DNA from 3 places in the Mesorhizobium sp. INR15 genome. Region 2 is predicted to be linked to each of the others. Evidence: riboswitches for the same ligand, from Rfam matches in the RefSeq annotation. Region 2 holds a riboswitch; each other region holds the start of a gene.
The links. Region 2 has a riboswitch for cobalamin ahead of GA829_RS18155 (DUF1636 family protein). Riboswitches for the same ligand answer to the same signal wherever they lie in the genome.
Positions count from the first base shown of each region.

Region 1 (4,390 bases), 1.6 Mb from region 2:
TCAACATCGGCGGCAGCAAGACAGCACTTCTGCACCATGGCGGCGTGGCCAATGAAGTGTCTATCGGCTCCGCCTTCGTGCTGCCCAGCGATTTCGATACGCCCGGCCTCGACGGTTTTCAGCCAGCCGCCTCCATCGCGACGCCGATCCTCAAGGTGGCCGAACCGGAATTGCCCGGTTCGGCCGGTTTTTCCCGGACACTGCAGGCGCTCGGCCTGTTTCCGCGCAAAGGCTGCTATCTCTACGGCGGCAGATGGATGGCCGAGCCCGTATTCCCTGCCGGCATGAAGACGAACAGCCTGATCGGCTTGTCGTCCAACCAGCAATTCATGGGCCTGCCCAGCGATGCAACCGCAAGGCCCGGCGACTATGCGTTTCTGCGCCCGACGCAGAGCGAGGCCGTGCTGCAGCAGTTCGGATCGATCGCGGTGTTTTCCGGCGGCGGTATCATCGATCGCTGGCCAGCCTTGCCAATGGCATAGCTAGCCTTTGACTGGTATCCAGATTTCCAGCCCGCCATTGCCGCTGTGGGGGTCGAATTCCGGGCCGTAACGCTCGAACTCGGGCGCGTCTGCTATTTCGTGGCCGGAGGCCGGCAGCCATTTGTTCCAGATCGTGTTGACGGTGCGGCGGATGGTCGAGACGTGCTCGCGGTGGGCGAAGACCGCGTATCTCTGCGCCGGCACGCGCACGCGGAAAAACTCCTTGGGGAGATCGGAAAAGTCCAAGACTTCCACGCCGGCGATGTAATCGAAATTGCCGGCATCGTCGCCGTTGACGCAGACGCCATAAGCAACGTCGCCCGTCTCGCCGGGGATGTTGCCGATATAGGGGCCAAAGCGCTGCCATTGCATCGGGATGGCGGCACTGGTTTCGCAGCTGTAGCGCTCGCCCAAACCGGCGATGAGAAACGGCCGGCTGGTCTCGAAGCGCGGCGGTTCGAGGTTGGAGAGAAAGGACTGGTCCATCAGGATCGGCTCCACGAGATCAAGGTTCTTGAGGGTGCCTTGCGCGCGAACCAGTTCCGGCGTGGTGCCGAACTGGTCACGGAAGGCACGGGTGAACGCCTCATGCGAGTTGTAGCCGGCGTCGAGCGCCACCGAGAGAATGTCGGGAGCCCCGGCGGCGAGCGTGCGTGCGGCCTCGGTCAGCCGGCGCGAGCGCATGTAGCCCATCACCGAGCGGCCGGTGGCAGCGCCGAAGGCCCGCGTCACGTGAAAGCGCGACACGCCGCTGCTTTGCGCTACATCGTCAAGAGTAACAGCTTCCGGCAGGTGGCTTTCGACGAACCACAGCGCTTTCTCGGTTGGGTTCATTCAAGCCTCCTCGCATTTGGCGCAGCCGTTGTGGCACCTGGCTGCCTCGCCGGTTTGATCACAATTGCGCATGGCGCAAAATGCCAACGCATGGCGTCGTGCCAAATGGCGAAGATAGACGTCCTTAGCCGAAAGGGCGCGCCGCGTCGCTGCCCCCGCGATGCCATCACCCTGTCGCCTTTCTGGGAACTGTCCTTCACGACAGGTCGCGCCAGATCTAAAACGTTTGACTGTATTTTTGTATTGTTATAACAGAACAAAACATCGATCTTGCCACGCCGCCAGCCGGCGCTTAGGGTGCGACTCGTGATGGTCCCCAAGCTGAAAGGCGCGGGGTGAAAAGGGAACACGGTGAGATCCGATTGGGTTGATGCCGTGGCTGCCCCCGCAACTGTAAGCGGCGAGCAAAATCCGAAATGCCACTGGCCGGCAAGGCTGGGAAGGCAGGATGGCGCTAAGACCCGCGAGCCAGGAGACCTGCCATCAGCATGAGTTGACCGGACGGGGTGTGCCGGGAGGAGACGCGGGGTCCAGGTCTTGTCGGCCGGTCCTCTAGCCTCTTTCCCGTCGCCAGTTTTGAAAGTGACGGAAAGTTGGAAGGCCTCATACCCATCCACCGCATCATTGTGTGCGCGCTTTGCCGCGACCCCGCGACTGGGGTCAGAACGGGCGAAGGGCTGTGCGCCGATCTGCGTTCCAGGTTCTCGGCACATGACGACCTTGACATGGCGCGCGGCTTTGCGGTGGAGGAGGTCGCCTGTATGGCGGGCTGTGACAGGCCGCTCACGGTTGCCTTCCAGGCTGAGGGCAAGGCCGCCTATCTCTTCGGTTCCATCGACGTAGGGACGGATGTTGACGGCCTGGTGGAGTTCGCGAAACTCTATCATTCGCTGGCCGACGGCTGGAGCAATTCCGGGCAGCGCCCTGCGGGTCTGGCGGGCAAGACCCTGGCGCGGATTCCGGCATCTCCGATCAGGAGGATCCCATGACCACGCCGCTTCTCGACGCGAAGGACCTGACCGCAACGGCGAACGGCCAGCATCTGGTGCAAGCGGTGAGCTTTTCGGTAGCTGCCGGCGATCGGCTTGCCATCATTGGCCCGAACGGCGCCGGCAAGACAACGCTTCTGCGCATGCTGGCCGGTCTGCTCCAGCCTAGCTCAGGTGAGGTGAGGCTTTCCGGCCGAAGGCTGGACAGAATTGCTGCCGCCGAACGCGCCTTGCACATAGCTGTCGTCGGTCAGACCGATCAGCCCGATCCTCGGCTTGCGGTCATCGACTATGTCGAGCTTGGCCGGGTCCCGCATGCAGGACTTGGCCGGCGCGGCGAAGAGCACGATATCGTCGTTGATGCGTTGCGCAGGACCGGCCTGCTGCCATTGCTTGGCCGCACCATCGGCTCGCTGTCGGGAGGTGAACGCCAGCGTGCCCAATTGGCGCGCGCCATCGCCCAGCAGCCGAAGATACTGTTCCTTGACGAGCCGACCAATCATCTTGATCCGCGCGCCCGCAGCGAATTGCTCGAACTGGTGGCCGGGTTCGACATGACAGTGATCGCTGTGCTGCACGATCTGGCCCTGGTCGCACCGTTTGCCACAAGGGTGGCGGTGATGAACAAGACCCGCCTGCAGGCACTCGCCGGGCCGCGCGAGGCGCTGACCCAGCAGTTGATCCGCGACATTTTCGGCGTCGATGTGCTGCGCTTGCGGCATCCGACCGAGGACCGCGAACTGACGGTGTTCGAGGTTCCCAATCGGGCTTCCTCCCCGCCCTGATCGATCCGGTAGCCATCCAACCCAATTCAACAAAGGAGCAACATCCGTGAAACGCCTTGCCTTGTCTCTTGCCTTCTCGCTGCTGGCCTCGACCGCCTTCGCTTTCCCGGTCACGGTCGACAGCTGCGGCAAGCCGCTGACCTTCGACGCCGCACCCAAGCGCGCCGTCATCCATGACCTGAACATGGCCGAGATGGCCTTTGCGCTTGGGCTGCAACCGTCGATCGTCGGTCTGACCGGCATCACCGGATGGTACAAGGTCGGCCCGGAATTCAAGGCTGAACAGGGAGCGATCCCGGAACTGGCGCCGAAATATCCGACGCTTGAAAACCTCGTCGCGGTCGAGCCCGATTTCTTCTTCGCCGGCTGGTACTACGGCATGAAGCCGGGCGGCGAGGTGACGCCCGACACGCTCGCCCCGCATGGTATCAGGACGCTGGTGCTGACGGAAAGCTGCGTCCATCTCGACAAGAACCGTCCCGCCGCCTCGATGGACCTGCTCTATGGCGACATCGAAAAGCTGGGCAAGATCTTTGGCAAGGACGCCGAGGCCGAAAAGCTGGTTTCCGGCTGGAAGACCCAGCTCGCCGAGATCACCGCCAAGGTTGGCGACCGCAAGGGAACGCGGGTATTCCTCTATGATTCCGGTGAGGACAAGCCGTTCACAGCCGGCAAGTTCGCCATTCCAAGCGCCATGATTACCGCTGCCGGTGGTGACAACATCATGGCCGACATGGACACCAGCTGGGGCAACACGGACTGGGAAACGGTGGCGTCGCGCAATCCGCAATTCCTGATCCTGCTCGATTACCAGGATGGCGGCGGCTACAAGAAACTGCTCGATTTCCTCAAGGCCCATCCTGCCATGAAAGAAACCGACGCGGTCAAGAACGAGCGCTTCGTCGCGTTGCGTTATGCCGAACTGACGCCTGGGCCGGCCAACATCGAAGCGATCGACAAGATCGCCAAGGCCATGCACCCGGAAGCTTTCTGATGCAGGTCGCCCAAAAGTGCGCAGCGGTTTTGGGGCGACGACAAGCATGAAACAAGACCTTGAAAGCGCATCGCATGAATCCTGACAAACGCGATGCGCTTTCAGGCTCGCGCCACAAAGCATTCGCACCGGCCATGCTGGCGGGAGCGGTGGCGATCGCCGCTCTCGCCTTGCTGTCGATTGCCTATGGCTCGACGCTGATACCGCTGACCGATGTTGTGGCTGGACTTGGCCATGGCATCGGATTGGGCGGGCATGAGGTGTCCGGCCCGGTCGGCAAGATCGTCGTCGATCTCAGGCTGCCGC
Region 1 covers NZ_CP045496.1:5,281,807-5,286,196, reverse strand. The annotation lists gene GA829_RS25790 (alanine racemase) at 1-482, shown strand, start outside; gene GA829_RS25785 (AraC family transcriptional regulator) at 483-1,316, opposite strand; cobalamin riboswitch at 1,610-1,815, shown strand; gene GA829_RS25780 (DUF1636 family protein) at 1,823-2,305, shown strand; gene GA829_RS25775 (ABC transporter ATP-binding protein) at 2,302-3,090, shown strand; gene GA829_RS25770 (ABC transporter substrate-binding protein) at 3,137-4,084, shown strand; gene GA829_RS25765 (FecCD family ABC transporter permease) at 4,159-4,390, shown strand, end outside.
Region 1: it holds a riboswitch for cobalamin, as region 2 does, so the genes downstream of both, GA829_RS25780 (DUF1636 family protein) here and GA829_RS18155 (DUF1636 family protein) in region 2, are expected to answer to the same signal.

Region 2 (4,390 bases):
AGGGGAGGGTGGCCCGCAGGGCCGGGTGGCGTCGGTGCGGCTGGATGCGGCGCTTCTTGAAGTCGGCGCACTTCACGAGCGACCCCACCCCCGGCCTGCGGCCGGACCCTCCCCTCGAGGGGGAGGGGGACGACGCCACGACCGGGTTCGTAGTAGCCTGCTTTCGGCACCGCGACGGGCTCGGTAATTGCCACATCCGACCCGGCAAGCCCTGCCAGCCGATGCACCAGCGCCGTCATGTTCGCCGGGCCGCCTTCGCGGAAATAGTCGAGCAGGCCGTCGAGTTCCGCGCGCGGCAGCGTCGAGGCTTCGATCAGCCTGAAATCCTCGTCGCGGCATTCACCGGGCAGCAGCGCCAGCTTTATGCCGCGTTCCCTGGCGGTCGAGGCAAGCTGGTCGCAGCCGTAGCGCCACCAATCGTAGCCGCCGAGGATGCGGACTAGGATGACCTTGGCGTGACGGGCGACGCTGTCGATCCAGAGGTCGACGGACATGGGATGGCGCAGGTCGCGCAGCGCCGCCAGCCGCATGGTGGGCAATCGGCTGGCGTCGGCCTTCCACGCTGCCGCCAGTCCGGCGAGATCACTGTCGGTAAAGGACAGCGCCACCACATCCGCCGGCGTCTGCCGCAGATCGACCGGCTCGGCGAGATCGTCGAGCGAGGCGGAGGTGGTGGTGAGGATATGCATCGGGGTCCGTGGTTTGCGTCAGCCGGCGAGTATACGCTCGATGGCCGGCCGGTTCAGCCCCTTCAGGCCAATGACGACAAGGCGCGAGCGGCGGTCGTCCTGGGCCGTCCAGGCGCGGTCGTAGTAATGATTGACGCGCGGTCCGACCGCCTGCAGCAGAAGCCGCATCGGCTTGCCGCCGACTTCGACGAAGCCCTTCACCCGCAGTACGTTTTCCTGTTCGGCGGCGGTGGCGACGCGCTTTGCCAGATCGTCCGGATTGGCGATCGAGGGAATGTCGACGATGAACGTATCGAAGTCGTCGTGCTCGTGGTCGAATGCACCGTCATGATGCGACTTGCGGTTCTCGATGTCGTCCTCGACCGCGAGACCGAGCCCCAGCAGCACGGAAGGATCGACCTTGCCATGCGAGGTCGGCACGATCTTCACGGCACGGGCGGAATGCTCGTTGATGATGGCATTGGCGCGCGCCGAACCGGCCGCGTCCATCAGGTCGCTCTTCGAAAGGATGATCAGGTCGGCGCAGGCGATCTGGTCCTCGAACACTTCCTCGACCGGGTCGTCATGGTCGAGCGTCTCGTCCTGCGCGCGCTGCGCCTGCAAGGCATCCATGTCGTTGGCGACGCGGCCCTCGGCAAGTGCCGGCCCATCGACCACGGCGATCACGCCGTCGACCGTAACGCGGCTCTTCACCGTCGGCCATTGGAAAGCCTGGACCAGCGGCTTGGGCAGTGCCAGGCCGGACGTCTCGATCAGGATATGGTCGACTTTCGGCGTCAGCGCCAGGATCTGGTCGAGCGCCGGCACGAAATCATCGGCGACGGTGCAGCAGATGCAGCCATTGGCCAGTTCGACGATATTTTCCTCAGGGCAGGTGTCGATGCCGCAACCCTTGAGGATTTCGCCATCGATGCCGATGTCGCCGAACTCGTTCACAATGATCGCAATACGCTTGCCGCCAGCGTTTTCCAGGAGATGGCGCACAAGCGTCGTCTTGCCGGCGCCGAGGAAGCCGGTGACAACGGTACAGGGAACACGGGAAACGGAGGCGGTCATGATCAGTCCTTCAGCATGTCGAGGGGAGGGATGCGGGCGACAAGGCCGCGCTTGAGAGAATCAGGCCGGCCGCGCCATGGGATGAGGCCGTCGGAAGAGGTGGCAAAGAGTTTTGCGCCGCTGACGAGATCGGCGCCGCTTGTCTCGGTCAGGTCACCGAAGACATAGCTCCAGCAGCCGTCGCGCAGGATGGCGGCGCTGAGGCGGCGCTTGCAATTGCCGAGGCATTCGACGCTGCGGACGCTGATGCTTTCAGATGCTGCCGCGCGGCGCGTGTCGTCGGCCAGCAATTCGCCGGCGCGGGGATGGGCGTCGGAGCCGGTCTCGTTGCGGCAGGAAGCGCAGACGATGATCGTGACGCCGGCCAAGGCATCATCCTGGCCAGGCAAAATATCCGTTGTTTCAGCCGGAAAACCGCTGTCGCGTTCCAAATCATGCTCCTTGCCCGGAAAACCCGCCGGGCGATCGGATACTTCATGTCGCAGACGGCAGGTCTCCTGGCTCGCGGGTCATCGCCTTCGTGCCGCCTTCCCGGGACCGTCCCAGTGGTTTTCGGCCTTGGCTCTTCGCTTACAGTTGCGGGGACAGCCACGGATTTGAGATTTTTGATCTCGCACCGCATTCCCTCTTAGCCCTTGCCGTTGCGGGCAGGGGACCGTCTGGACTGGATTTAGGCTTTTGCGGGGAGTTGTGTCAACGCACGGCTACGACATGGCGATGTCGGCCAGCGCCGGGCCCAAATCGCCGGCAGGCGTCACTTCCATGCGCTCAAGGCCAAGCCATCCCTGCATCTGCTTCAACTCCTCGAAGAGCTCGGCGGCAGTCTCGGCGGGCGCGCAGGGCTCGGCGTAGGCGGCATGGACGCGCAGAACGCTGTTTGGCCGGTCGGCCTTGAGATCGACGCGGGCGACAATCCGGTCGCCAAGCAGGAACGGCAGAACATAATAGCCGTACTGGCGTTTTTCGGCGGGTGTGTAGATTTCGATGCGATAGCGGAAGTCGAACAGCTTTTCCGCGCGTGTCCGCTCGAACACCACCGGATCGAACGGCGCCAGCAAGGCGCGCGCCTCGATTTTTCGAGGCAGGCGGGCGTCCTTGTGAAGGTAAGCCGGCTTATCCCAGCCCTCGACGCGCACCGGCAGCAGTTCGCCGGTCTCGACCAGTTCCTCGATACGGCCCTTCATATCGGCCGGCGACAGGCGGAAATAATCGCGCAGGTCGCTGGCTGTCGCCACGCCGTGGGCGCGGGCCGATATATTGAGCAGCTCGCGGTGCGCGTCCTTGGCGGAGGGCACCGGCAGGTCGATGATCGCTTGTGGCAGCACGCGCTCGGGCAGATCGTAGAAGCGTTCGAAGCCGCGACGCGATGCCGTGGTGATCCGGCCCGCCCAGAACAGCCATTCGAAGGCGTGCTTGGCGTGGCTCCAGCCCCACCAGCCGCCGGAGCCTTTCTGGCCTTCGAGCGCTGAAGCTGCGATCGGGCCGCGGTCGACGACGGCGCGATAGATCTCTTCGACATAGGCCGCGTGTTCACGTCCCCATTTGGCGAGGCCCAGATACATTTCTTCGCCACGCTCGGCCCGCTCCATGCGCCAGCGCATCAGCGGATAGGTTTCGACCGGCAGGAAGGACGCCTCATGAGCCCAGTACTCGAAGACCGTGCGCTTGCGTGTGACGGCAGCATTGTCGAGCAGGGTGAGCGGGTAGGGGCCAAGGCGTGAATAGAGCGGCATATAATGAGCGCGTACCACGGCGCTGACGGAATCGATCTGCAGCAGCCCTGTGCGGGAGAGCACGCGGGCAAAGTGGCGGCGATCAGGAGTGGCGCTCGGCCGGGGATCGAGAAAGCCCTGAGCGGCAAGCGCGATGCGCCGGGCCATCGGCAGTGAGATCTTTTCCTTCATGCAAGCATCACTCTGGGGCAGTTGACCGGGGTCTGGGTGGCTGATTCCAGGCCATGCTAGCAGGGTTTTGGCGGCAACCATGTCAGGAGAGAAAAGTGGAGTAAAAAGTGAAAGAAATCAAACAGGAGCGGATCAGACCAGTTTCCCCCGGAATGCCGTCCAGCACCGCATTTTGAACAAGGTTTGACTTGCTTCGCCGAAAGCGCTGCGCTAACCCTCGCCGCGTTGCAGCATAGGCCCCCTAAAACGGTTCAGCGGTTAAACTGTCACGCTTCCGCATTAGGGTCCGGTGCTGTAATCAAAGTGGATTGGCGCCAACGGAAAGCCGCAGCATGAACGCACTTCTAAGTTCGTACCTGCCCATCGTCCTGTTCATCGGCGTGGCGCTGGTAGTCGGCCTGGCGCTGCTGGCCGCACCCTTCCTGGTGGCCTACCGCAATCCCGATCCTGAAAAGCTTTCCGCTTACGAGTGCGGTTTCAACTCGTTCGACGACGCCCGCATGAAATTCGACATCCGCTTCTACCTGGTATCGATCCTGTTCATCATCTTCGATCTGGAAGTAGCCTTCCTGTTTCCGTGGGCAGTGTCGTTCTCGAAAATCGGCATGCTCGGCTTCTGGTCGATGATGGTGTTTTTGGCGGTGCTGACCATCGGCTTTGCCTATGAATGGAAAAAAGGAGCGCTGGAATGGGATTGAACGACAGTTCCGGCACACTCGTCGCGCCGAAGCCCAAGGGTAT
Region 2 covers NZ_CP045496.1:3,720,129-3,724,518, forward strand. The annotation lists gene cobN (cobaltochelatase subunit CobN) at 1-689, opposite strand, end outside; gene cobW (cobalamin biosynthesis protein CobW) at 708-1,745, opposite strand; gene GA829_RS18155 (DUF1636 family protein) at 1,748-2,176, opposite strand; cobalamin riboswitch at 2,216-2,420, opposite strand; gene GA829_RS18160 (winged helix-turn-helix domain-containing protein) at 2,450-3,649, opposite strand; gene GA829_RS18165 (NADH-quinone oxidoreductase subunit A) at 3,982-4,347, shown strand; gene GA829_RS18170 (NuoB/complex I 20 kDa subunit family protein) at 4,338-4,390, shown strand, end outside.

Region 3 (4,390 bases), 890 kb from region 2:
TCCTCTGCTTTTCGTTGGCGAATTGCTATTCGCGCTCGCCGGTAAAGTTCAGCAGCAGTTGGAAGATGTTGACGAAGTTCAGATAGAGCGAGAAGGCGCCGAACACGGCGAGCTTCTGCCGCGACTCCGCGTCGAAGTTTTCAGCATACTGCTCCTTGATCGTCTGCGTGTCCCAAGCGGTCAGGCCGATGAACACGGCAATGCCGATCACTGAGATCGCGAACTGCAGTGCCGTCGAGCCGAGGAAGATGTTGACGATGCTGGCTATCACCACGCCGATCAGGCCCATGATCATGAACGACGAGAACTGGGTCAGATCCCGCTTGGTCGTGTAGCCATAGAGGCTGGTGGCGCCGAACATTGTGGCGGCGATGAAGAAGGTGCGGGCGATGCTGGTTCCGGTGAAGACCAGGAACACCGAGGCCAGCGACAGGCCCATGACGGCGCAGAAGGCCCAGAACATCGCCTGCGCGCTCGCCGCCGACATGGTCTGCATCTTGAACGAGAACAGCAGGACGAAGGCGAGCGGCGCCAGCATCACCACCCATTTCAGCGGGCTGGAAAAGATCGGCACGTAAAGCGCCGGTGTCGACGATACCATGAAGGCGATAAGGCCGGTGACGACGAGGCCGACGCCCATGTAGTTATATACGCGCAGCATATGCTGGCGCAGGCCCTCGTCGTAAATGGCGCCGGTTTGGGCGCCCGCGCCGGCGCGGTATCCCATGTTAGGGGTGTTCATTTGCATTCTCCTTTGCGGGTCGATCAGTAAAGCGTTCTGGCAAGTGCCTCGGCGGCGCGATCGAGATCATGGACCTCGCTCTTCGCGACCACCGCATAGGCCACCTCGCCAATCTGGAAATACGCCGAGGAAATATCGCCCGAGGGCGCGACGGTCGGCTTGACCACGTCGAAGGTTCCTGGCCGGATCGCGAACAGCGACACCAGCCCCATCTCCTTCGTTTCGACAGCCATCTCGACGCTCGGACCAAAGCGCGACGGATAGACCTGCACGTCGCGGACCTTCCAGTCCTTCGGCAGAGACGGCATCACGATGGCGGTGGCGGCGCGAATTTCGCCGGCATTGTAGTTCGGCGCCTCTGGCTGCGAAGCCATGCTTTCGCGAACCAGTGTCGTGCGGTGCGCACGCACCGCGTCGTCGACATAGGCAGGCGGCTGCGGCGAAGCGATGACCTTGGTCACTGACATCGGGCCGATGATGCCGTTGGCCAGCCAACCAGCAGCAACGAAGGCGGCGACAGCGGCGGCGCGCTGCAGAACGCCTAGGATACGACCCCGGCCAAGCCCCCTCTCCAGCCGCCGCGCGGCATCTGCGGTCGCCGGCCGCGCCATGCCCCTGGAGCCGGCAAGCGCCACGCGAAGTTCATCGCGGGTCCGCAGGTCCGACATCACGCGCGCTGCGGCCTCCGGACGGCCGGACAGATATGCCTCGACCTCGATACGGCGCACGACATCCATCTGGTCGTCGACATAGGCGTCGAGATCGGCTTCCGTGACAGGATCAAGCATGGAAGCGGTCATGACGGGTCTCCAACGATCCTGAGATGGTTCTTCGCTTTCGCCGGAGCCGCTTCCATCTCGCGAAGTGCGGCGCGTGCGCGGCCGATGCGCGACATCAGCGTTCCCAGCGGCACGCTGCTGGCGTCCGCCGCCTGCTGGTAGGACAGCCCCTCTATGGCGACGAGATGCAGGGCGGAGCGCTGTTCCTCCGGCAGGTTGAAGAAGGCTTCGCGCACCTGCGCCAGCCGCAACGAATGTTCCTGCGGCGCCGGCGTGCTGGCCTCGGTCAGATATCCGGCCTGTTCGACGCGCGCCGCCTCCGAGCGGCGGGAACGCATGCGGTCGATGAAGGTGTTGTGGACGATCGCCAACAGCCATGCGCGCAGATTTCCACCCGAGCGGAAGGTGCCGCGCCGCTCATAGGCGCGCACCAGCGCGTCATGCACGAGATCCTCGGCCTCGACGCCATCGCGCGTCAGCGAACGCGCGTAGCGCCTGAGCGAACCCAGCTGTCCGACGATATCGAAGCGTGGCATCGAGCGTTTCATGTCCTGTGTACGGAGCATGTGGGGATTTTAATCCCCGCCGCGCCGATTTTTTTCGCCGGAACCGAGCGCGAAGCTGGAATCCCAGCCATGGCCTCCGCAAACCGTCCTCGCTGCCGCGTGCAAGCGCCAAGCCGTGGACCGTGCTCGCAGGGAAAGAACAGGACTTGGGTCTTTCCTCTACAGATTGGAAACGGGCCTTTGCCAGTGCGTCGCGCCGGCGACGGCGACCAGCAGCGTTCGAAGGCATTGGACATCCGGGTGAAGTGACACGCGCTGGTCGATGAGCGCGATCTGGCGACGGGCGGCCCGTTCAATGCTCGCGCCATGCGGCAACGACATCAGCCAGTCGATGAAGACTTCCTCGGGTGGCGGCAGCGGTGACACAGCCCGCATTGTAGCCGTGTCGATCTTGCGTGCCGAGCCGCACGCGGCCCCGTCAGCACTCGCCCGCGAGGCTTTTCTCCCTAGCGGATCGCGGTCCCCGACAACATCATCCTTGCGCATAGCCTGCCCTCGCTTTCGAGGACCGATCCGGTGGAGATGGAGGATTGAGAACTCCAGGCGCGCATGGTCACGGGACCCAGCACCGGAGCACTCTGCCTCTTGACCGCCCACCGCGATCAGTCGAGTTCACTTGGCTTGAGGCTGGTTTCCGGGCTTCGGAGCTGTCCATTTCAGGACTGTCTCGACACCTTCCCAGGCTTTTGGGCCCAGTGGTCCTGGTCGAAACGAAAGCTCCGCTACCGTTGCGGGGGCAGCGCCGGCATCAAACCGGCTTCCCAATTATCCCATCCGTGGAACGGATGAGCACCTTAAGCGCAGCGATCTAAGCACCGTTCGCTGATTCCAGTCCATACGGAAACGACAAGGCCGGAGCAAAAAAGACGACAGGTTCCGCCAACTGCGTGGACGAACGGCAAGGCCGGTCGGCGTCAGGAATTGGGCTCGCCATTCGCTCGTTCGGAGAGCTTGCGCTGTTTGGGCGCCGTGACACCGCAGGCGCGGAGCATCCATCTACGGCCGTCGCTGCGAAAATCGGTGATGCTGAGCGGCTCGACGTCGATCTTCCCAGAGGCGGCGAGCGGCGCACCGAGAACATGCAGGATGGCAGCGCGGATGACACTGGCATGGGTCACCGCGATCGTGTGGCCTGACGTGGCGATCAAGCCGTCCATCAAGCCCGAGACCCTGTGCGCAACATCCGCCAATGATTCGCCACCATGCGGAGCCGCGTCAGGATCATTGAACCAAGAGGCAATGCCGTCGGGCTGCTCGGCCTGCAGATCCTCAAAGCGCTTGCCAGCCCATTGCCCGTGATCCTGGTCCGCCAGAAGCGGCTCTATCGATGCATCCAGTGACAGCGCCTTGGCAGTCTGGCGGGCGCGAAGCGCTGGTCCAGTCCAGATGCGATCGGCACGGCGCAGTGCCCCGTGCATCGCTTTTGCCAGGACGAGCGATCGCGACTCGAGCGGTTCGTCGAGCGGAAATGATCCTTGCCGCGTTGCCGTCGTGGCGCCGCCGCAGATCATCGTCAGGCGTACGAGCATGAAGCAGTCATCCCTTGAACCTTGCCAACCGGCATCATCTCGCATTTTGCATTGGCGCAACTGAAACCACTGGTGAAGCGCACCCGATTTGCGTATCACTCCGCCGCGCCAATGGAACCATTCCCATGTTCGAAGACCTTCAGCCTGCCCCCGCCGACAAGATTCTCGCCCTGATAGGCCTCTACCGCGCCGATCCTCGAACCAACAAGGTCGATCTCGGTGTTGGCGTCTACAAGGATCGCGACGGGAAAACGCCGGTGATGCGCGCCGTGCGCGAGGCCGAGAAGCGCCTGCTCCAGGGCCAGGATACCAAAACCTATCTCGGCCTTGCTGGCGATACCAGCTTCAACACGGTGATGGCAAAGCTCGCCTTTGGTCCGCAAGCCGACATGACGCGCATCCGCGCGGCGCAGGCACCAGGCGGCTCCGGCGCGCTGCGGCTTGTCGCCGAGCTGTTGAAGCGGACACGCGCCGATGCAACGATCTGGCTGTCGGACCCGACATGGCCGAACCACATGCCGGTCATGCGCGCCGCCGGCCTGCAGATTCGTGAGTATCCCTATTTCGACGCTGTGTCGGGTGCCGTTCGTTTCGACGACATGCTCGCTGCGTTGCGCACGGCGAAGGCCGGCGACGTCGTTCTGCTGCATGGCTGCTGCCACAATCCAACCGGCGCCAACCTCGACGCCAGGCAATGGGCCGAGGTTGCCGACCTCGTTGTCGAGCGCGGCTTGCTGCCCTTCGTCGACATTGCCTACCAAGGCTTTGGCGACG
Region 3 covers NZ_CP045496.1:4,605,502-4,609,891, forward strand. The annotation lists gene GA829_RS22380 (Bax inhibitor-1/YccA family protein) at 26-742, opposite strand; gene GA829_RS22385 (anti-sigma factor family protein) at 766-1,542, opposite strand; gene GA829_RS22390 (sigma-70 family RNA polymerase sigma factor) at 1,539-2,069, opposite strand; gene GA829_RS22395 (hypothetical protein) at 2,247-2,573, opposite strand; cobalamin riboswitch at 2,696-2,899, opposite strand; gene GA829_RS22400 (histidine phosphatase family protein) at 3,002-3,616, opposite strand; gene GA829_RS22405 (amino acid aminotransferase) at 3,742-4,390, shown strand, end outside.
Region 3: it holds a riboswitch for cobalamin, as region 2 does, so the genes downstream of both, GA829_RS22395 (hypothetical protein) here and GA829_RS18155 (DUF1636 family protein) in region 2, are expected to answer to the same signal.